4 regions of the Streptomyces sp. NPDC001902 genome follow, and region 1 is predicted to be linked to each of the others. Evidence: riboswitches for the same ligand, from Rfam matches in the RefSeq annotation. Region 1 holds a riboswitch; each other region holds the start of a gene.
The links. Region 1 has a riboswitch for cyclic di-AMP ahead of ACFYYN_RS06630 (M23 family metallopeptidase). Riboswitches for the same ligand answer to the same signal wherever they lie in the genome.
Positions count from the first base shown of each region.

Region 2: linked by a shared signal. The riboswitch ahead of ACFYYN_RS06220 (C40 family peptidase) and the one ahead of ACFYYN_RS06630 (M23 family metallopeptidase) in region 1 are both predicted to bind cyclic di-AMP.
Region 3: linked by a shared signal. The riboswitch ahead of ACFYYN_RS14900 (C40 family peptidase) and the one ahead of ACFYYN_RS06630 (M23 family metallopeptidase) in region 1 are both predicted to bind cyclic di-AMP.
Region 4: linked by a shared signal. The riboswitch ahead of ACFYYN_RS27105 (transglycosylase family protein) and the one ahead of ACFYYN_RS06630 (M23 family metallopeptidase) in region 1 are both predicted to bind cyclic di-AMP.

Region 1 is NZ_JBIATA010000003.1:74,009-79,370, forward strand. It holds gene ACFYYN_RS06625 (class I SAM-dependent methyltransferase) at 49-894, opposite strand; cyclic di-AMP (ydaO/yuaA leader) riboswitch at 1,173-1,329, shown strand; gene ACFYYN_RS06630 (M23 family metallopeptidase) at 1,345-2,109, shown strand; gene ACFYYN_RS06635 (GntR family transcriptional regulator) at 2,330-3,022, shown strand; gene ACFYYN_RS06640 (HPr family phosphocarrier protein) at 3,238-3,519, opposite strand; gene ACFYYN_RS06645 (bifunctional acetate--CoA ligase family protein/GNAT family N-acetyltransferase) at 3,640-5,362, shown strand, end outside.
Region 2 is NZ_JBIATA010000002.1:623,704-629,065, forward strand. It holds gene ACFYYN_RS06210 (M23 family metallopeptidase) at 1-624, shown strand, start outside; gene pcrA (DNA helicase PcrA) at 725-3,160, opposite strand; cyclic di-AMP (ydaO/yuaA leader) riboswitch at 3,414-3,571, shown strand; gene ACFYYN_RS06220 (C40 family peptidase) at 3,580-4,692, shown strand; gene ACFYYN_RS06225 (hypothetical protein) at 4,724-5,077, opposite strand.
Region 3 is NZ_JBIATA010000007.1:179,133-184,494, reverse strand. It holds gene obgE (GTPase ObgE) at 94-1,533, shown strand; gene ACFYYN_RS14910 (CDP-alcohol phosphatidyltransferase family protein) at 1,627-2,700, opposite strand; gene galE (UDP-glucose 4-epimerase GalE) at 2,966-3,949, shown strand; gene ACFYYN_RS14900 (C40 family peptidase) at 4,040-4,513, opposite strand; cyclic di-AMP (ydaO/yuaA leader) riboswitch at 4,517-4,670, opposite strand; gene ACFYYN_RS14895 (hypothetical protein) at 5,019-5,324, opposite strand; gene ACFYYN_RS14890 (ATP-dependent Clp protease proteolytic subunit) at 5,331-5,362, opposite strand, start outside.
Region 4 is NZ_JBIATA010000018.1:140,800-146,161, reverse strand. It holds gene ACFYYN_RS27110 (aldo/keto reductase) at 1-645, opposite strand, end outside; cyclic di-AMP (ydaO/yuaA leader) riboswitch at 1,280-1,471, shown strand; gene ACFYYN_RS27105 (transglycosylase family protein) at 1,474-2,625, shown strand; gene ACFYYN_RS27100 (SAM-dependent methyltransferase) at 2,831-3,646, shown strand; gene ACFYYN_RS27095 (putative bifunctional diguanylate cyclase/phosphodiesterase) at 3,643-5,362, shown strand, end outside.

The DNA.
Region 1 (5,362 bases):
CCGGATGCCCTTGCGGCACCCGGGGCCGCGGTGCGCGGGGCTACCCGTTCAGCGGCCCAGCCGGGCCGCCGCCACGTTGATCCGCATGCCGCACGGAACGCGTCCGCCGGCTCCGCTCAGGCCGGCGGCCCGGTCCAGGAACACGGCGCGCAGCTCCTCGGTCGGCTCCTCGTCCAGGACCTCCATGTCGTAGAACGTCCCGGTGAGGGCGGACCAGACCTCGTGGGGCGTCCCGTCCATGCCGATGACGACCGTCTCCCAGGACAGCGGTGCGAAGCCGAGGGGTGCGAGGAGCCCGTCGAGCCCCTCCCGGCTCCGTGTCCTGCGGTCGCCCAGCCGCGGAAGACGCCGCTGCGCCGCCTTGAAGTACGGCACGGCCAGCGTCAGGAAGAGCTCCACGGCCTCGCCGGGGACGGGCCCGCCGCCGACGGCGACGGCGAACGTACCGCCCGGTGCGAGCACCCGGGCGGCCTCGGCCACGACCCGGTCGGCGTCCGGCATCAGCATGAGCGCCATGTGGGAGACCACGGCGTCGAAGGAGCCGTCGGCGAAGGGCAGCTCCTGCGCACGCCCCTGCCGCAGGTCGGCGCCGGCCAGCGCGGGCCGCCGGCGGGCGAGGGCCAGCTCGCCCTCCGACAGGTCGACGCCGGCGGGAACCGCGACCCCGCGCCCGGCGAGCAGTTCCAGCAGGGCACCGTCCGCGCAGCCGAGGTCCAGGACCCGCCGGGCGCCGGCGACACGCTCGGCGAGCACCGCGTAACTCGTCCGCCCGTCGCGGGTGGGGGCGGCCTCGGTCCCCTTCGACTGACGGCCGGGCATCCGGTCGTGGAAGGCGCGCAGGAAGTCCTCGGCGGCGCGGGCGGCGTCGGTGGCCGCCCCTGGTGTCGTGGTCACCCCGTGACCCTACGTACGCGGTGCCGCCACCGGGTCCCGTTCGGCCGGGCCGGACGGTGACGCCGGTCACCGCGGCCCGCGCCACGGCCGTGCGGGGGCTTCCGGGAGGGGTGCGCACCGCCGGGGAGCTGCGGCATCGCGGTATTGCGGACGGTTGCGACCGGTTGGCGGCCGGTGTGGCATCCCGCACATATTGCCGGATTTTTTTGGAACCGGGAGCAACGCCTGGTTAACGTCCTCGGGTTGCCCGGCGGAAGCAGCCGCCTCCCGCGGCACCGGAGCAACGATCGCCGAGTCCCCGTCAGGCGTGAGCCTGGGGAGCCGGGGACCCACCTGAGATGTCCCTGGGGTGAATCGGGCGGCCTGCCGCCGCCCGTAGGAGACCTTCCTGCTCCGAACCCGTCAGCTAACCCGGTAGGCGAGAAGGAAGGAAAGGATCCCCGCCTGCCCATGGCGTCGTTCTCCATACGTTCCACCCTGGCCGGCGCCGCCGCGCTGACCACCGTCACCACCGGCGCGTTCGTCGTGCCCGCCGCGGCTGCCGACGCCAGGGCCGAGGGTTCCGCCTTCGCCCGCTGCGCCGCGGTCGCCGGGGACCTCGCCGCGCACCTCGCCGACCAGGCCTCGGCCCAGCACCGGGCCGCGGTCGTCGCGCAGAAGCGCCACGACGCCCTGGTCGCGCGCGCCAAGCGCGCCGCTCGTGAGCGTGCCGCCAAGGAGGCCGCCGCCAAGGCGGCCAAGGCCAAGGCGGCCCGGGAGAGCGGCACCGCGCACGCCTCCCGGAGCGCCGCGAAGGGCCGCGGCACGCTCGGCGGCTGGATGCTGCCGGTCGCCGGCTCCATCGGCACGCCCTACCACGCGACCAGCAGCCTGTGGTCCTCCGGCTACCACACCGGCGTGGACTTCCAGGCCTCCGTCGGCACCCCGGTGCACGCCGCCGGCGCGGGCACCGTCGTCGAGGCGGGCTGGGGCGGCTCCTACGGCAACAACGTCGTGATCCGCCACGCGGACGGCATGTACACCCAGTACGCCCACCTGTCCTCGCTGGGCGTGTCCGTGGGCCAGACCGTCTCCGCGGGGCAGCAGATCGGCCTGTCGGGCGCCACCGGCAACGTGACGGGGCCGCACCTGCACTTCGAGGCCCGTACGGCACCGTCCTACGGCGCCGACGTGGACCCGCTGGCGTACCTGCGTTCCAAGGGCGTCCGCATCTGAGCCATTCCCCTCCCCCCACACGAAGGCCCCGGTTCCCCCGCCGGGGCCTTCGGCATGCCGGCGCTTCCCGGCCGCGGGGTGTCCAAAAATGCTCCATGAATTCAGGGCAGCCGTCGGAATCGGCGGCGTGCTGGAATAGAGTCGCGGCAGAAACGCCGGCTCCTCCGTTACACGGGGATTAAAGGACGGCCGTCGGCGCGCACCGAAAGGAACCTGCGATGTGGGGTCGTACGTGAAGGGGGTCGGCGGCGCGGGCCGCCCGATTTCGGCCCGGGCGGTGTGCACCGCGATCCGTGACGACATCATCAGCGGGTTCTTCGCGCCGGGGAGCCGGCTGACCGAGGAGCAGTTGGCCAAGCGCTACGGGGTGTCCCGGGTCCCGGTGCGCGAGGCGCTGCGCACCCTGGAGTCCGAGGGCTTCGTGCGGACCCGCCGGCACGCCGGGGCGTCCGTGGCCGAGCCGACCGAGCAGGAGGCCGCCGACCTGCTGGACATCCGTGCCCTGCTGGAGCCGCTGGGCGCCGCGCGGGCGGCGCAGCGGCGCACCGAGGCCCATGTGAAGGTGCTGCGCGGGCTCGTCCGGCTGGGCCAGGAACGTTCCCTCCGGCGCCAGTTGTCCGACCTGCCCGCGCTGGACGGCTGGTTCCACGAGACGCTGGCCCAGGCTTCCGGCAGCCCGACCCTGGTGGCGCTGCTGACCCAGCTGCGGCACAAGATCGCCTGGGTGTACGCGGTGGACACCCCTGGGCGGGCCGTGGAGTCCTGGGAGGAGCACGGGGCGGTCGTGGACGCGGTGGCACGCGGTGACGCGGAGCGGGCCCGGCGGCTGATGGCGGCCCATGTGGAGCGGGCGACGGCGGTGCACCGGCTGCGCCGTCCGGAGAGCACGGGGCGCGGCGCCGCGGCGCGGTGAGGAATCGGAAACACGCCGTACACACTTCGCGCGGCCGGGTTTAACAGAAGTGCCGTATACAACTTGGGGAATTGTGCGCGGGGTATTTCCGTGCCCTATTGTGCTGCGCGCTGCCCGAAAATGACCTCGCAATGACGAAGGGGCGGGTCCGCGAAATCCGGCCGGATTTCACGCGCAGGCCCGCCCCTTTTGCCGCACCGCGGCTCCGCGCGCTGTCAGACGGTCTCGGGGAGTTCGTCCAGGCCTTCGGAGACGAGCTTGGCAAGGCTGTCCAGAGCGGCGTCCACCCCCTCCGCGTCGGAGGCCAGCACGACCTCCTCGCCGCCGGCCACGCCCAGGCTCAGCACGGCGAGCATCGAGGCGGCGTTGACCGGGGCCCCGTCCGCCTTCGCGATGGTGACGGGGGCGCCCACGGCGGTGGCGGCGCGGACGAAGATCGAAGCGGGACGTGCGTGCAGGCCCTCGGCCCAGCCGATGGTGACGCGGCGCTCAGCCATGGTGTTGCCCTTCGGGTCGTTCCTGGGAGGTCTAGACCAGTCTGCCATGCCTCGGACACCGGTCCGTCCCCACATCGTCGCACCGGTCCCGCGACCGGCAGGTGCCCGTACGCTTGGGCCATGACGACGCCGTCCGCCGCAGAGCGCGACTACCCGGTCCACTGGGAGGCGGACGTGGTCCTGCGCGACGGCGGGATCGCCCACGTCCGGCCCATCGCGCCGGACGACGCGGGACGGCTGGTCAGCTTCTACGAGAAGGTCTCCGACGAGTCCAAGTACTACCGCTTCTTCGCGCCCTACCCCCGGCTCTCCGACCGGGACGTGCACCGCTTCACCCACCACGACTACCGTGACCGCGTCGGCCTGGCGGCCCTGGTCGGCGGCGAGTTCATCGCGACCGTCCGCTACGACCGCACCGACGACGGCGAGGCCGAGGTCGCCTTCCTGGTCCAGGACGCGCACCAGGGCCGCGGGGTGGCCTCCGCCCTGATGGAGCACATCGCGGCGGTGGCCCGCGAGCGCGGCATCCGTCGCTTCATCGCCGAGGTGCTGCCCTCCAACCGCAAGATGATCAAGGTCTTCACCGACGCGGGCTACACCCAGCAGCGCAGCTTCACCGACGGCGTCGTCCGGCTCGAATGCGACCTGGAGCCCACCGAGCAGTCCCTCGCCGTCATGCGCGCCCGCGAGCAGCGCGCCGAGGCCCGCTCCGTCCAGCGACTGCTCGCCCCCGCCTCCGTGGCCGTCATCGGCACCGGCCGCCGGCCGGGCGGCGTCGGCCGCGGAGTGCTCCGGAACATCGTCGCGGGCGGCTACACCGGCCGCGTCCACGCCGTGAACCGCTCCTTCCCCGAGGACCTGCGCATCCTCGACCCCGAGGGCGTCCCCGCCCACCGCTCCGTCGCCGAGATCCCCGACACCGTGGACCTCGCCGTGATCGCCGTGCCCGCCGACGACGTCGCCGAGGCCGTCGACGCATGCGGCCGGCACGGCGTCCTGGGCCTGCTGGTGATCTCCTCCGGCTACGCCGAGTCCGGCGCCGACGGCCGCCGCAGGCAGCGCGCACTGGTGCGGCAGGCCCACTCGTACGGGATGCGCGTCATCGGCCCCAACGCGTTCGGCATCCTCAACTCCGCCGAGGACGTCCGGCTCAACGCCTCGCTGTCGCCGCAGACCCCGGACGCCGGACGGCTCGGCCTGTTCACCCAGTCCGGCGCCATCGGCATCGCCCTGCTGTCCGGGCTGCGCCGGCGCGGCGCCGGACTGTCGTCCTTCGTCTCCGCCGGCAACCGGGCGGACGTCTCGGGCAACGACATCCTGCAGTTCTGGTACGACGACCCGGCCACCGACGTCGCCCTGCTCTACCTCGAAACCCTCGGCAACCCGCGCAAGTTCTACCGCCTCGCCCGGCGCACCGCCGCCGTCAAGCCGGTCGTCGTCGTCAAGGGCGCCCGGCACTCGGCGGCCGCCCCGCCCGGACACGCGGTGCCCCCCGCCCGCATCGCTGACAGCACGGTCTCCGCCCTGCTGCGGCAGGCCGGCGTCATCCGCACCGACACCGTCACCGAGCTCCTCGACACCGGACTGCTGCTGTCCTGCCGCCCGCTGCCCGCTGGCCCCCGCGTCGCGGTCCTCGGCAACTCGGAGTCGCTCGGCCTGCTCACCTACGACGCCTGCCTCACCGCCGGGCTGGAACCGGGCCTCCCGCTCGACCTCACCACGGCCGCCGGCCCCGAGGACTTCCGGGCCGCCCTCTCCGCCGCCCTCGCCGACCCCGCCCACGACGCCGTCGTGGTCACCGCCATCCCGCGCGTGGGCTCCGACCTCGGCGAGGCCCCCGCGA
Region 2 (5,362 bases), on a different contig from region 1:
GTCAACACCGACGACCCCGACAGCAGCCGCACCCAGGCCGACGGCGTGCCCGAGGCGGCCAACGCCCCGACCACGAAGCTCGACCAGCAGCTGGCCGGGGTGAACCGGGACGTCGACGACTTCACCGACCGGGCCAGCCGCAACCAGGAGCGCATCGACCTCAAGGAGCGCCAGGCGCTGGAGCGCGCGAAGAAGGCGGCGGAGGCGGCCCTCAAGGAGCAGCTGCGCCCCAAGTTCCTGCTCCCGGTCAAGCAGCACGGCCTGAGCGCTTACTTCGGTCAGGCGGGCGTGAACTGGATGTCGGTCCACACCGGCATCGACTTCCCGGTGGACTACGGCACGCCGGTGATGGCCGCGACCGACGGCGTCGTGCGCACCCAGTGGAACAGCGCCTACGGCAACATGGCGATAGTGACCGCCCCCGACGGCACCGAGACCTGGTACTGCCACCTGAGCAGCACCAAGATCCGCTCGGGCTCGGTCAAGGCCGGCGAGGTCATCGCCTACTCCGGCAATTCGGGCAACTCCACCGGGCCGCACCTCCACTTCGAGGTGCGTCCCGCGGGCGGCGCGGCCATCGACCCGCTGCAGTGGCTGCTGAAGCACGGGATCGACCCGCGCTGAGCCCGGGCGGGCCCCGCCGGAGCGGGACCGGGGCCGGAAGCGGTCCCGGAACCGGGCCCGGCCCGGACGAGGCCCGGGCGAGGACCGCTCCTGAAGCCCGCTAGAGCTTCTCCACCGGCGCGTACCGCAGCAGCAGCACCTTCGGCCGCTCGTCGCCGAAGTCGATGGTGGCCTTGGCTTTCTCCCCGCTGCCGTCGACCGCGACGACCGTGCCCAGCCCGAACGTGTCGTGCGTGACCCGGTCACCGACCGCCAGCGAGATGACCGGGCGGTCCTGGGTGCGCCGCGTCGCGAATCCGGAGGGCCCGCTTTTCGACGGGGAACGCGACAGCATCGAGGCCGCCGCCGACACCGAGGCGGAGGGTGCCGCGGAGGCGCCCGTGCGCTTCCACTCGATGAGCGGCTCCGGGATCTCCTCCAGGAAGCGCGAGGGCGGGTTGTACGAGGGCTGGCCCCAGGCGCTGCGCATGGTCGACCGCGTCACGTACAGACGCTGCCGCGCCCGCGTGATGCCGACGTAGGCGAGCCGCCGCTCCTCCTCCAGCTCCTTGGTCTGGCCGAGCGCGCGCATGTGCGGGAAGACCCCGTCCTCCATGCCGGTCAGGAAGACCACCGGGAACTCCAGGCCCTTGGCGGTGTGCAGGGTCATCAGCGTTATGACGCCGCCGCCCTCGTCGTCGTCCGGGATCTGGTCGGAGTCGGCGACCAGCGCGACCCGCTCCAGGAACTCCGCGAGCGTGCCGGGCTCCTCCTCGGTGCGCTCCTGCTCGAACTCCAGTGCCACCGCCGCGAGTTCCTGGAGGTTCTCGATGCGGGTCTCGTCCTGCGGGTCGGTGGAGGCCTGCAGCTCGGCCAGGTAGCCCGTGCGCTCCAGCACGGCCTCCAGGACGGTGGCGGGGCCGGCGCCGGAGTCGACGACCGTGCGCAGCTCCTCCAGGAGCTCGTTGAAGCGCTTGACGGCGTTGACCGAGCGCGACGCCATGCCGAAGGCCTCGTCGACCCGGCGCAGCGCGGCGGCGAAGGAGATCCGCTCGCGCGAGGCCAGGGCGTCGACCATGGCCTCGGCGCGCTCCCCGATGCCGCGCTTGGGCACGTTGAGGATGCGGCGCAGCGGGACGGTGTCCTCGGGGTTGGCGAGCACGCGCAGGTAGGCCAGGACGTCCCGGACCTCCTTGCGCTCGTAGAAGCGGACACCGCCGACGACCTTGTAGGGCAGGCCGACGCGGATGAAGACCTCTTCGAAGACACGGGACTGCGCGTTGGTCCGGTAGAAGACCGCGACCTCGCCGGGGCGGGCGTCGCCGGAGTCGGTGAGCCGGTCGATCTCGTCGGCGATGAACTGCGCCTCGTCGTGCTCCTGGTCGGCGACGTAGCCGGTGATGACCGGGCCCTGGCCGGCCTCCGTCCACAGGTTCTTGGGGCGGCGGGAGGCGTTGCGCTCGATGACGGCGTTGGCGGCGGTCAGGATGTTCTGGGTGGAGCGGTAGTTCTGCTCCAGCAGGATCGTGCGGGCCTGCGGGTAGTCCTCCTCGAACTGGAGGATGTTGCGGATCGTGGCGCCGCGGAAGGCGTAGATGCTCTGGTCGGCGTCACCGACCACGCACAGCTCGGCGGGCCCCTCTCCGCCCTCCTCCGCGTCACCGGTCCCGACCAGCTCGCGCACCAGGGTGTACTGGGCGTGGTTGGTGTCCTGGTACTCGTCGACCAGGACGTGCCGGAACCGGCGCCGGTAGTGCTCGGCGACGTCCGGGAAGGCCTGGAGCAGGTTGACCGTGGTCATGATGATGTCGTCGAAGTCGAGCGCGTTGGCCTCGCGCAGCCGCGACTGGTACATCGCGTAGGCCTCGGCGAGCTTCTTCTCGAAGGGGTTCTCGGCCTGGTCGGCGAAGGTCTCCTCGTCGATGAGCTCGTTCTTGAGGTTGGAGACCTTGGCGCTGAAGGACTTCGGCGGGAACTGCTTGGGGTCCAGGTCCAGGTCGCGGCAGACCAGGGCCATCAGCCGCTTGGAGTCGGCCGCGTCGTAGATCGAGAAGCTGGAGGTGAAGCCGAGCCTCTTGGACTCCCGGCGCAGGATGCGGACGCACGCGCTGTGGAAGGTGGAGACCCACATCACGTTGGCGCGCGGGCCGACCAGCTGCTCGACCCGCTCCTTCATCTCCCCGGCGGCCTTGTTGGTGAAGGTGATCGCCAGGATCTGGCCGGGGTGCACCTTGCGGGCGCCCAGCAGGTACGCGATGCGGTGGGTGAGCACCCGGGTCTTGCCCGAGCCGGCGCCGGCGACGATGAGCAGCGGGGAGCCGGTGTGCTCGACGGCGGCACGCTGCTGCTCGTTGAGCCCCTCCAGCAGCGCGGACGGGTCGACGACCGGGCGGGGGGCGCCGTCCCGGTAGTACGCGTCCCGGTCGACGGGCGCGTCGAAGCGCCCCTCGAAGAGGTCGTCGGGAGCCGTGTCGGGCTCGTCCTCGGGAGGCGGCGGGGGCTCCTCCTCCCTCGGTTCGAGGCCGGCCAGGAAGCTGTCGTCAAAGAGGCTGCTCATCGCCTCCCGAGTCTAGGCCGTGGGACGGACAGCGGTGCGCCGCTTGCCCCAGCCCGAGCCCCAGCCGAGCCCGAGCCCGCACCCTCCGCGGCACGGCCCGTCGCCGTCCGTGGCGGCCCGTGGCGACCCCGCATGGTGAAGGTCACGAAATGATTGCGGACAATTCGAACACCAGGGTTCCCACGGACCCCCGCAGTTGACTACCGTGCCGCATCAGGCGGTCCGCTCCATGCGGCGGCGACCGTGCCGTCACGGGCCGCCTCCGCTGAGTCCGGCGACCGCCGGAGCCGGGGACCCACGACCTTGGGGTGAATCGGTCCGCACGAGCGCAGCGCGCCCGCACGGCCCGTAGGGCGGCCTTCCGAAGCCCGAACCCGACAGCTAACCCGGTAGGCGGTCCACGGAAGGAGCCGCCTGACTTGGCGACGCACCGCAAGCCGCGCCCGCGCGCGCTGACCGTCCCCGGCCCCCGGGCCGCGGTGGGGCTCACGACCGCCGCGCTGGCGACCGTCACCCTCTTCGGCGAGAGCGCGAGCGCGGCGCCCGCCTCACCCGACAAGCCCTCCATCACCGAGGTCAAGGCCCAGGTCGACAAGCTCCACCACCAGGCCGAGGCCGCCACCGAGCGCTACAACGGCGCCAAGGAGCAGACCGAGCAGCAGCGGGCGCGCGCCGACGCGCTGCTGGACCAGGTGGCCCGCAGGACCGAGACGCTCAACTCCGCCCGCCGCACCATCGGCGAGTACGCCGCGGCGCAGTACCGGGGCGGCGGCCTGGACGGGACGACGAGCTTCCTGCTCACCTCCGACCCGCAGCAGTTCCTGGACCAGGCGCACCTGATGGACCGCCTGTCCGACCGCCAGGAGCACGCGCTGGAGACCTTCCGCTCCGAACAGGCGGAGACGACGGCCAAGCGCGCCGAGGCGGTCGAGAGCCTGCAGAAGCTGACGGACGCGCAGCGGCGGCTGAACGCGGAGAAGACCACGGTCAAGCAGAAGCTCGCCGCGGCGCAGAAGCTGCTGAACAGCCTCACCGCCCAGGAGAAGGCACGGCTGGCGGCGCTGGAGAAGAAGCGGCAGGAGGAGGCCGCCGCGAAGGCCGCGGAGATCGCCGCCAAGGAGAAGGCCGCGCAGGAGGCGGCCGGGGGGTCGGGCTCGACGGCCCCGGTGTCCGGCACCTACGCCGCCAAGGCGGCCAAGGCGATCGAGTTCGCGCGCGCCCAGCTGGGCAAGCCGTACGTGTACGGCGCCACCGGCCCCAACTCCTACGACTGCTCGGGCCTGACCCAGGCCGCCTGGGGCGCCGCGGGCGTCTCGATCCCCCGCGTCACCTACGACCAGGTCGACTTCGGCAGCCGCGTCACCGCCGACCAGCTGCAACCCGGCGACCTGGTCTTCTTCTACTCGGACGTCACCCACGTCGGCCTCTACATCGGCGGCGGCCAGATGATCCACGCCCCCCACACCGGGACCGTGGTGAAGATCGCCCCGATCACGGAGATGCCGATCTACGGCTACGCCCGGATGGCCTGAGCCCCCGCCCGGCCCGTCGCCTCGGCCGGGCTCAGGTCCACAGCACCGCGATGAAGATGTTGGCGGTGGTCAGCGCACCCACGGTGCCGAAGGCCGCCGCCGGCACCTTCTCCTCGTCCCGCTTGACGTAGACCAGGCCGAGGATCACCACCAGGATCGCGAGCTTCACGCCGATCTTGACGTTGTTGACCGGCTGGTCGTCGGCCTGGTTGAGGCCGACCAGCAGCGCGCCCGTGACCAGCATGGTCAGCGCGCCGTGCAGCATGCCCGGCACGAACCGGGCCTCGCCGCGGCCCATGGCCTTCATCTGGGTGAGGAAGCCGCCCAGCAGCGCGGCGATGCCGATGATGTGCAGGCCGACGATCAGGTTGATGAGTACGTCCATGGCTCAGGACCCTAGCCAGGCTCGTACCAGCACTCGGCACCGAGGTCGCCCTCTTCCGTCATATCGGTCACGGCCGGACCGCAAGTGACCAGGTCACCCGTCGAACAGCGGTCATCCGCGGGCAGTCCGCGGCCGAATCGGACCAGTCCCGCACAGTCCGGAGCCCGCTCACGGCGTCCAGGTTTAGCGTCCTGCCCCAGGTGGCCGATCCCCACTGCCGCGAGGACCCCGTCCCCGGCACGGCCGCCCCCGCCGAAGGTCCGGCGGTGGACGGCTCCCCGTCCG
Region 3 (5,362 bases), on a different contig from region 1:
GAGGGCGGACCCTGTTTCCCGGACCGGGAAGCAGGTCCGCCCTCGGCGCGTTAACCCACAGACATTCCCGTACGCATCTGGAGGAACATCCGCATGACCACCTTCGTGGACCGCGTCGAGCTGCACGTCGCCGCGGGTAACGGGGGCCATGGCTGCGCCTCCGTGCACCGGGAGAAGTTCAAGCCGCTGGGCGGCCCGGACGGCGGCAACGGCGGCCGTGGCGGCGATGTGACGCTGGTCGTCGACCAGTCGGTCACCACGCTCATCGAGTACCACCACCACCCGCACCGCAAGGCCACCAACGGCAAGCCCGGCGAGGGCGGCAACCGTTCCGGCAAGGAGGGCACGGACCTGGTCCTGCCCGTCCCGGACGGCACCGTCGTCATGGACGGGCACGGCAACGTGCTCGCGGACCTCGTCGGCCACGGCACCACCTTCATCGCCGGCCAGGGCGGCCGCGGCGGCCTCGGCAACGCGGCGCTGGCCTCGGCGCGCCGCAAGGCGCCGGGGTTCGCGCTGCTGGGCGAGCCCGGTCAGAGCCGGGACCTCGTCCTGGAGCTGAAGACGGTCGCCGACGTGGCGCTGGTCGGTTACCCGAGCGCGGGCAAGTCCTCGCTCATCTCCGTGCTCTCGGCGGCCAAGCCGAAGATCGCGGACTACCCCTTCACCACGCTCGTCCCCAACCTGGGCGTGGTCACGGCCGGTTCGACCGTCTTCACCGTCGCCGACGTCCCCGGGCTCATCCCGGGCGCCAGCGAGGGACGCGGCCTGGGCCTGGAGTTCCTGCGGCACGTCGAGCGCTGCAGCGTCCTGGTGCACGTCCTGGACACCGCCACCCTGGAGTCCGAGCGCGACCCGCTGAGCGACCTCGACGTGATCGAGGCGGAACTGCGGGCGTACGGCGGTCTCGAGGACCGTCCGCGGATCGTCGTCCTCAACAAGGTCGACATCCCCGACGGCCAGGACCTCGCCGACATGGTCCGCCCCGACCTCGAGGCGCGCGGCTACCGGGTCTTCGAGGTGTCGGCGGTGGCCCACAAGGGCCTCAACGAGCTGTCCTACGCCCTCGCCGGCATCGTGGCCGAGGCGCGCGCCGCCCAGCCGGTCCAGGAGGCCACCCGTATCGTCATCCGGCCCAAGGCCGTGGACGACGCCGGCTTCACCGTCACCGCCGAGGACGGCTTCTACCGCGTCCGCGGTGAGAAGCCCGAACGCTGGGTGCGCCAGACCGACTTCGCCAACGATGAGGCCGTCGGCTACCTCGCCGACCGGCTCGCCCGCCTCGGTGTCGAGGAGCAGCTGGTCAAGGCCGGCGCCCGTGAGGGCGACGAGGTCGTCATCGGTGCCGAGGACGACGCCGTGGTCTTCGACTGGGAGCCGTCCGTCGCGGCCGGCGCGGAGATGCTCGGACGCCGCGGCGAGGACCACCGCTTCGACGAGCCCCGGCCGGCCGCGCAGCGCCGCAAGGACCGGGACGCCGAACGGGACGACGTCCAGAAGGAGTTCGAGGGTTTCGACCCGTTCGACTCCTGAGCCGCGACCGCGAAGGACAAGGGCCGGCCCCCTCACCGAGGGGGCCGGCCCTTGTCCTTGCACGGCCGGCCGGGGGACCGGCCGGCGAGCGGTTCAGCTCATGGACGTCTGCAGAGGCGTCGCGCTGTCGCTCTCGTGGTACGAGCGGGCCTCCTCGTCGAGGTCGGCCATCACGCGCTCGAAGTCGCGCGTGGAGAGCAGCAGCTTGTAGATGATGGCGAACTCGAAGATCAGCAGCAGCGCGGCCGCGGCGATCGTGGTCCCGATGATGGCACCGGTCAGCGGCGCGATGATGAAGACCGCCATCTGGAACTCGATGCCGCTGATCAGGTGCGGCCGGACCCGGTGCCGGATCAGGAAGTCGCGGAAGGCCGCGTAGGGGCCGAAACGGTCCTTGAACGTCACCTGAAGGTCGATGACCCGTCCGGGCGCGGCGTCCGAAGCCTGGTCGGCCGGGGTGGCGGCGTCCGCCGCGACCGTGGCGGCCGGCCGGGCGGCGTCAGGACCGGTCCACTGCGCGGGGACGGTCCGCACGGACGCGTCCGCCTCCGTCTCGGCCTCGTTCCTGGCCTCCGCCTCGGCCTGCGTCTCGTCCTCCGAGCGCTCGCGCAGCAGGTCCTCCATGAAGGCGTGCGGCTTGGCGGAGTCGAGCTCCTGCAGGCGCTTCTGGATCTTCTTGCGCATGCCGTGCCGCACCTTGAAGATCTGCAGCGCGTCGAGGTACCGCAGCGCGTCGAGGAAGATCACCGCGAGGGCGAGCCACATGTAGACGGGGTTGTCCGTGCGGTAGAACTGGCCGCCCATGAGGGCCGCGGCGCAGCACACCACGCGGATGCGGTCGAAGATGTAATCGAGCCAGCCGCCGAACTCGGAGCCCTTGCCGGTGAGCCGGGCCAGCTTCCCGTCCATGCAGTCCAGGATGAAGCTGAAGTGGTACAGCACGGCGCCGATGATCAGGTACTTCCAGTCGGCGAGCGCGAAGCAGGCCGCGGCTCCCAGGCCGAGGAAGAGGGCGCCCCAGGTGATCTGGTTGGGGGTGAGTCGGGTCCACCTGGCCGTCCAGCGCACCAACGGGGTCGCCACGGGGTCGACCAGGAAAACGGTCCACCAGGCGTCCCGCTTCTTCTCGGTGAGGCGCCGTACTTCCGCGAGCGGCGGTATTTCCATGGACCAGAACCCTTTCGAGGCGAATCAGGCACCGAACCGGGGCAGCGGATCGGTTGAGGCTGGGACGCGTCCGCGATGCTGCGCGGGCCGTCGGGCGAGCGGTGTCCCGCGGTGGGGCCTGCTCCAACCGTTCCTACGACGCGGGGCGACGGCAAACGGTTGTGTGGATGAATGGATAGTAAACAAAAAGTCGGCGGAGTGTACCGCGGGGCCCGTCCCGCAGGGGGTTCGGGGCCGCCGTGGGAGAGCCGTTAGGATGCGTCGGATGACGTGGTTGATTACTGGCGGTGCCGGATACATAGGGTCGCATGTGGTGAAGGCCATGGTCGACGGCGGCGAGCAGGTCGTCGTCGTGGACGACCTGAGCACCGGCGACCCGCAGCGGCTGCCCGCCGGGGTGCACCTGGAGAAGGGCTCCGTGCTGGACGCGGAGCTGCTGGACCGGGTGCTGCGCGATCACTCGGTGCGCGGGATCGTGCACATCGCGGCGAAGAAGCAGGTCGGAGAGTCGGTGGAGCGTCCGCTCCACTACTACCGGGAGAACGTCCAGGGCCTGCAGACCGTCCTGGAGGCCGCGGTGCGCGCCGGGGTGACCAGCTTCCTGTTCTCGTCCTCCGCCGCGGTCTACGGGATGCCCGACGTCGACCTGGTGACCGAGGAGACCCCGTGCGCGCCCATGAGCCCGTACGGGGAGACCAAGCTCGTCGGCGAGTGGATGGTCCGGGCGACGGGTGCCGCCCACGGCATCGCCACCGCCTGCCTGCGCTACTTCAACGTGGCCGGCGCGGCCACGCCCGAGCTGGGTGACGCGGGGATCTTCAACCTCGTGCCGATGGTCTTCGAACGGCTCTCCCAGGGGAAGCCCCCGCTGATCTTCGGCGACGACTACGAGACCCCCGACGGCACCTGCGTACGCGACTTCATCCACGTCGAGGACATCGCCTCCGCCCACGTCGCCGCCGCGCGCCGGCTGGCGGAGGACCCGACCGCCGCCCTGGTGTTGAACATCGGCCGCGGCGAGGGCGTCTCGGTCGCCGAGATGGTGGGCATCATCGGCTCGGTCACCGGCCGCACCGACGCGACGGCGCAGGTCATCGAGCGCCGCCCCGGCGACCCCGCCCGGGTCGTCGCCTCCGCCTCGCGGATCGAGGAGGAGCTGGGCTGGACGGCCCGCCACGAGGTGCGCGAGATGGTCGCCTCCGCCTGGGCCGGCTGGTGCCTGCGCCACCCGGAGCAGGCCCGGCACTGAGTTCCGTCCCCAAGACCGCGGGAGGGGGGGGGGGGGGGGGGGGGGGGGGGGGGGGGGGGGCGCCCCCCCCCCCCCCCCCCGCGACCGGGGTCACTTCACCCGTCCGTACCAGACGCTGCGGCTCCAGATCTTCTCCAGCCGCACCCGCCCGCCGGGTTTGGGGGAGTGCCAGATCTTCCCGTGCCCGGCGTACATCCCCACGTGGTACACGTTGCTCCCGTAGTGGAAGAAGACCAGGTCACCACGGGTCCGTGAGGACTTCCGGATGTGCCGGACGCTGTTGTACTGGGCGCCCGCGGTACGGGGGAGCTTCTTGCCCGCCTTCTTGAAGGAGTAGAAGGTGAGCCCGGAGCAGTCGAACCTGCCGGGGCCGGCGGCCCCGTACTGGTACGGCGCGCCCCTCTTGGATGCCGCGATCTTCAGCGCCTTGGCGGAGACCGCCGCCGCGTCTGCCTGCTGGGCGAGCTCCGGCAGTACGGCGGGACCGGCCACGGCGGCCGCCGTGAGGGCGGAGACCGCTCCGAGCCGGCACAGGACCCCGGACATGGCTGTTGGCGCACTCATGCGCAACCCTTCGTCGTCCGCCTGCGAAGGATGACCTGTCGGGTTCGGGCAGGCGAAGATGCCCGGCCGCGGCTGCGGCTTCACCCCAAGGGTCCGGCGACCGGACCCGTAGTGCTCGGGTCCTCCGCTCCTGCCGATGAGTCGTCGTCGACCTGGCATCCGCGCGGCGGCAGGATTCGGCGTCCGCGCGGACCGCCCCGCCGGGATGACGGGGGCTTGTCGTCGAAGGGATGATCACCCACCGAAGCGGCCGATTCCCAGCACAACCGGTCGAATGTGAGTCTGTTCACGACTCACCTATTCGGGTGGACTCCGCGACACGGGACCCGGACTGACGACTCGAAAGGAGTCGAACACCAGGGACGGAGCGTCAGATTCCGGATGTGTGCGGCCATATCGCGCAACTCGGGGCCACTCGGCCGTCCACGGCAGATACAACGATCGGGCGAGTCCATTCGGTTCGAGTTCGCGCCGCCCGAACGGACCAGTGTGTCGTGACGCTCCGTCAGCACGGCCGTGATGGCGGCAAGGTGACCTGACCGGTGCGCCGTTCGCCGTCCAGCACCCGCAGCGCCCGTTCCATCGTCGCCGTGTGCACCTCGCCCTCCCCGCGCATGTGCATCAGCGTCAGCGCGTCCCGCAGCTCAGCCGCCCTCCCCACCAGGGCCTGCGCGGCGCGCAGCGCCCCGTAGGTGTCCCGGGAGCGGGACGGGTTGATCCGGCCCAGCAGGTCCACGACCTGCAGGTAGGTGTCGATCAGCTCGCCCTCGGCCCGCGTCAGTGCGGGGAGCGGGGGCAGTTCGGGTACCACGGCCCGTCACCGCAGGGCGCGCGGGGCGCGGCCGGCGC
Region 4 (5,362 bases), on a different contig from region 1:
GCCGGTGTCGCCGACGGCGTCGAGGACCCCGGCCTCCGGGTCGCGCTGGAGGATGCTGTAGGCGGCCTGGTGGATCAGCAGCGGGGTGCCCAGCTCGCGCAGGATCTCCGTCGCCCGGCGGTGCGCCTCGGCGGGGTAGTTGGAGATGCCGGCGTACAGGGCCTTGCCCTGGCGGACCGCGGAGTCCAGGGCGCCCATGGTCTCCTCCAGGGGCGTGTCCGGGTCGAAGCGGTGCGAGTAGAAGACGTCCACGTGGTCCAGGCCCATGCGGCCCAGCGACTGGTCCAGCGACGAGAGCAGGTACTTGCGGCTGCCCCATTCGCCGTACGGTCCCGGCCACATGTCGTACCCGGCCTTGGTGGCGATGAAGAGCTCGTCGCGGTACGGGCGGAAGTCCTGGGCGAAGAGGGTGCCGAAGTTGGCCTCGGCCGAGCCGGCGGGCGGGCCGTAGTTGTTGGCCAGGTCGATGTGGACCACGCCGCGGTCGACGGCGCGGCGCAGCACCGCGCGCTGGTTCTCCAACGGCGAGGTGTCGCCGAAGTTGTGCCACAGGCCCAGGGACACGACGGGCAGCAGGACCCCGCTGCGCCCGGTCCTGCGGTATTCCATCGAGGCGTAGCGGTCGTCGGCGGCGAGGTAGGGCACGCGAGGTCTCCCGGGCGATGTAAGAAAATGTGCGGGATTGGGAGGCTACCGTCGCCCAATCGGCGCTGTCACGTCCGTTCTCCGGACGGCGGCCGTCGTGCACGTCCCCTTTCTCGCCCCGCCGGAGGGGTGGTTGTGGCGCACGCCACACCGCGGAACGCCTCGGCGCGGCCCGTCCGGGAATCGCGGACCCTCCTCGGCGGTTGCATCCGGGGGGCGTTCCTCCGGGGGGACCTCAGGACGGCGCGGTCCGGGGCGGGTTGGACCGGAACACGTCCTGTCTTATCCGGCATTAAGCCGCCTAACCGGACATATGCGGCCACAGTGCATGCGTAGGGAATCGATGCGTGATGGGTGTCACGCGCCGAACACGCAGCGGAGGCCATGGGCCACGCAGCGTCTAATGTTCCCGCCGAATTTCACCGGGTGATATCGCGCAATTACCGTGGGACAGTTTTCCGCCTACACAGAGCGGACACTTCTCACCTAAAGTCACAGAAGCGGATGATCGACTTGCGGTCCGCCGGGGGGCGTGATTCTGGTCCTTGCTCCGGGACGATTCCGTCGTTTAGCTTCCAGATCTCGCAGGACAAATTCCTGCGAGATTCTTCCGGGTAGAACGCCTAGTCCTGCCGCTGCCCGGACGCCGGATGACAAGACCGCACGGCAGGAGCGGGGGACCCAGGTAGTTTGCCGTTCCCGTTGGTCTCGGGACGGCTAGGGGTGAAGTCGCAGCGACATGCCTTTATTTGGCATGCCCCATTGCGGCCGGGCATCTCCAGCCCGAACCCGACAGCTTACCTCGCAGGCGTCGGAGAGGAATTCGGCATGCCCGGTAAGGGAAAGCACCGTCGTCCGCGGAACACCCGCATTACCCGTATCAGCGCGCTGGCCGGCACCACCGGCGCCGCCGTGGCGCTCCCGATCGTCGGCGCCACCGGTGCCCACGCCGCTCCCGTGAGCGTCTGGGACAAGGTCGCGGCCTGCGAGAGCACCAACAACTGGTCCATCAACACCGGTAACGGCTTCTACGGCGGACTGCAGTTCACCCAGAGCACCTGGGCCGGCTTCGGCGGCACGAAGTACGCCCCGCGCGCCGACCTCGCGACCAAGGCGGAGCAGATCGCCGTCGCGGAGAAGGTCCTCGCGACCCAGGGTCCGCAGGCCTGGCCCGTGTGCGGTCCCAAGGCCGGTCTGACGAAGGCCATGGCCAACCCGTCGGCCACCCCGCAGAGCGTCTCCGGCACCGCCGCGAAGCCGGCTGCCAAGCCCGCCGCCCCCGCCAAGAAGGCCGAGGCGCCGAAGGCCGCCACCGCCAAGCCGAAGAGCGCCGGCGGCTCCTACAAGGTCGCCGGCGGCGACACCCTCTCCAAGATCGCCAACGCCCGGTCGGTCGAGGGCGGCTGGCAGAAGCTGTACGCGAACAACGAGTCGGTCATCGGCGGCGACCCGAACCTGATCTACCCGGGCCAGGTCCTGTCCCTGGGCGAGAAGGCCGCCGCCAAGAGCGCGCCCAAGGCCGCGAAGGCCGCCCCGGCCGCCAAGCCGGCCGCCGCCAAGGCCGCCAGCACCTCCGGCTACACCGCCCCGCTCGACCACGTCACCCTGGGCACCGCCTACCACCAGGCCGGTGCCATGTGGTCCAAGGGCTACCACACCGGTGTCGACTTCATCGCCTCGACCGGCACCAAGGTGAAGTCGATCGCCGGCGGCACCGTGGTCTCCGCGGGCTGGGGCGGTTCGTACGGCAACCAGGTCGTCGTCAAGCACGCCGACGGCCGGTACTCGCAGTACGCCCACCTGTCCGCGCTGTCGGTCTCGGCCGGCCAGTCGGTCTCCGCCGGTCAGCAGCTGGGCCTGTCGGGCGCCACCGGCAACGTGACCGGTCCGCACCTGCACTTCGAGGTGCGCACCACCCCCGACTTCGGCTCCGACATGGACCCGCTGGCGTACCTGCGTGCCCACGGCGTCAACGTCTGATCGGACTGATCGACCGTCATCCGTCGGTAGGCTGTGCCCTGTTCCCCGTTTGTAGGGAACAGGGCACATGCCTTTGGTCTGTGACCGAAAACGGATCGAATATTTCCATTTCTTGTGTCCTCTCGAACGGTCGATCAGTAGCCTCTCTCGCACGTGGTCGTGTCCACGACCACGAATCCTGATCGCCGACGAGCTGGAGCCGTTGATGGAACGCCCTGCCTGGGCCCCCCAGGGGATCGATCTTTCCGTGCCGAGCGTGTCCCGCATCTACGACTACTACCTGGGCGGTTCGCACAACTTCGAGGTCGACCGGGAGGCGGGACGGCGGGCCATCGAGGCCTTCCCGGGGCTGCCGAAGATCATGCAGGCCAACCGGGCGTTCATGCGCAGGGCCGTGCGTTACTCCGTCGACCAGGGCATCACCCAGTTCCTCGACATCGGCTCCGGCATCCCCACCTTCGGGAACGTCCACGAGGTCGCCCAGGCCGCCAGTCCCGGCGCGCACGTCGTCTACGTCGACCACGACCCGGTCGCCGTCGCCCACAGCCGTGCCGTGCTGGAGGGCCACGAGAACGCCGCCATCGTCGCCGCCGACCTGCGCTCGCCCCGCGACATCCTGGACAGCGCGCAGGTGCGCGGGCTCATCGACCTGGAGCGCCCGGTCGCGCTGCTCCTCGTCGCGGTCCTGCACTTCCTCGAGGACGCCGACGAACCGGCCAAGGCCGTGGCCGAACTGCGCGACGCCATCGCCCCCGGCAGCCTGCTGGTCGTCACCCACGCCTCGGTCGAGGGAGGCCCGCGCAGACCCGAGGAGGGGGAGCGGGTCGAGAACGTCTACCGCAGCGCGAGCTCGCCGCTGATCATGCGGTCGCGGGCCGAGGTCGAGCGCTTCTTCGACGGCTTCGACCTCGTCGAACCCGGCCTGGTCTCCGCGCCATTGTGGCGCCCCGACGGCACGGACGACGACGAGCTCGACCCGGTCGTCTTCAGCGGGTTCGCGGGCGTCGGCCGCAAGGCGTGACCGTGAGCAGGGAGCCCGGCCCGGAGCCGGAGCCCGCCGACAGCCTGCGGCGCTTCGCGATCATCTGGAGCCGGGCGATCTACCCGGCCACCGCCACCTCCATGACACGCGGCGAGTTCGAGGAGTACCTGCTCCCGCTCGCCGCGCGTCTCGACGCCACGCTGCGCGCGCAGCCCTTCGACCCCCGCCCGGCCGCGGAGGTCGGCGCCGCGCTCGTGGCCGCGCACTGCACCGACCCCGAGGCGCTGCCCCGCATCCTCGACGTCGTCGACGCCTACCTGCTGCTGTACTGCCCGCCCGGCCCCGCCCTGTTCCCCGAGGACGGCCGCACCCGCTGCAACCGCCTGCAGCACTGGGTGGCCGCCGGGTACGCCCGGGCCCTGCAGGAACGCACGCGGACCGAGCAGGAGGCACTCTCCAAGGCGGCGCTCGCCGCCCGGGCCGCCACCGAGCAGGCCCTGCACGAGAGCGAGGTCCGTTTCCGGGCGGTCTTCCAGGACGCCTCCATAGGCATCGGCATCGCCGACATGGACGGCCGCATCCTGGACGTCAACGCCGCCCTCACCACCATGTTCGGCGGCCTGGAACGCCACATCCGCAGCAGGAACGTCTACGACTGGGCGCACCCCGACGACGCCCCCGAGGTCTGGGAGATGCAGCGCCAGCTCAACCGGGGCGAGCGCGACCACTACCGCATCGAGAAGGCCTACTACCGGCCCGACGGCACCGCGCTGTGGACCAACCTGACGGTCTCCCTGCTGCGCGACGCCGGCGGGACCCCGCAGTACATGCTCGCGCTGATGGAGGACATCACCGAGGAACGCCTGCTCAGCGAGCGGCTGCGGTACGAGGCGACCCACGACGCGCTCACCGGCCTGGCCAACCGCAACCTCTTCTTCGAGCGACTGGAGCAGACGCTGAACGGCCCCGAGGGCGTGGGCGTCGGCGTCTGCTACCTCGACCTGGACGGCTTCAAGGACGTCAACGACAGCCTCGGCCACGCCATCGGCGACCGGCTCCTGGTCGCCGTCGCCGAACGCCTCCAGGCCTGCGTCACCTCGCCCGACCAGCTCGTGGCCCGCATCGGCGGCGACGAGTTCGCCGCACTGGTCGTCAACCCCGCCAGCCGCGCGGACATCACCGGCCTCGCCGACCTGATCCTGGCCGCGCTGGCCGACCCGATCCGGGTGGACGGCCGCGAGCTGTCCGTACGGTGCAGCATCGGCATCGTCGAGGGCCAGGCCGGCTCCCTGGGCCCCGCCGAGGTGCTGCGCAGCGCCGACATCACGATGTACCGGGCCAAGGCCGCAGGCGGGAACCGCTTCGAGCTGGCCGACCCCGACTCCGACGCGCGCGCCATCACCCGGCACGGGCTGACCAATCGGCTGCCGACGGCCCTGGAGCGCGGCGAGTTCTTCATCGAGTACCAGCCGCTGGTACGGCTCGGCGACGGCAGCGTCCGCGGCGCCGAGGCACTGGTGCGCTGGTGCCATCCGGTGCACGGGATCCTCGGTCCCGACCAGTTCATCCCGCTCGCCGAGAGCACCGGGCTGATCGTGCCGCTCGGCCACTGGGTGCTGCAGCAGGCCGCCTGGCAGGCCCGGGACTGGCAGTTCCCGCGCAGCGACGGCCACCCGCTGCGGATCAACGTCAACCTCTCCCCGGCCCAGCTCGGCCACCCCGGCCTCGTCCCGGAGACCCTCGCGGTGATCAAGG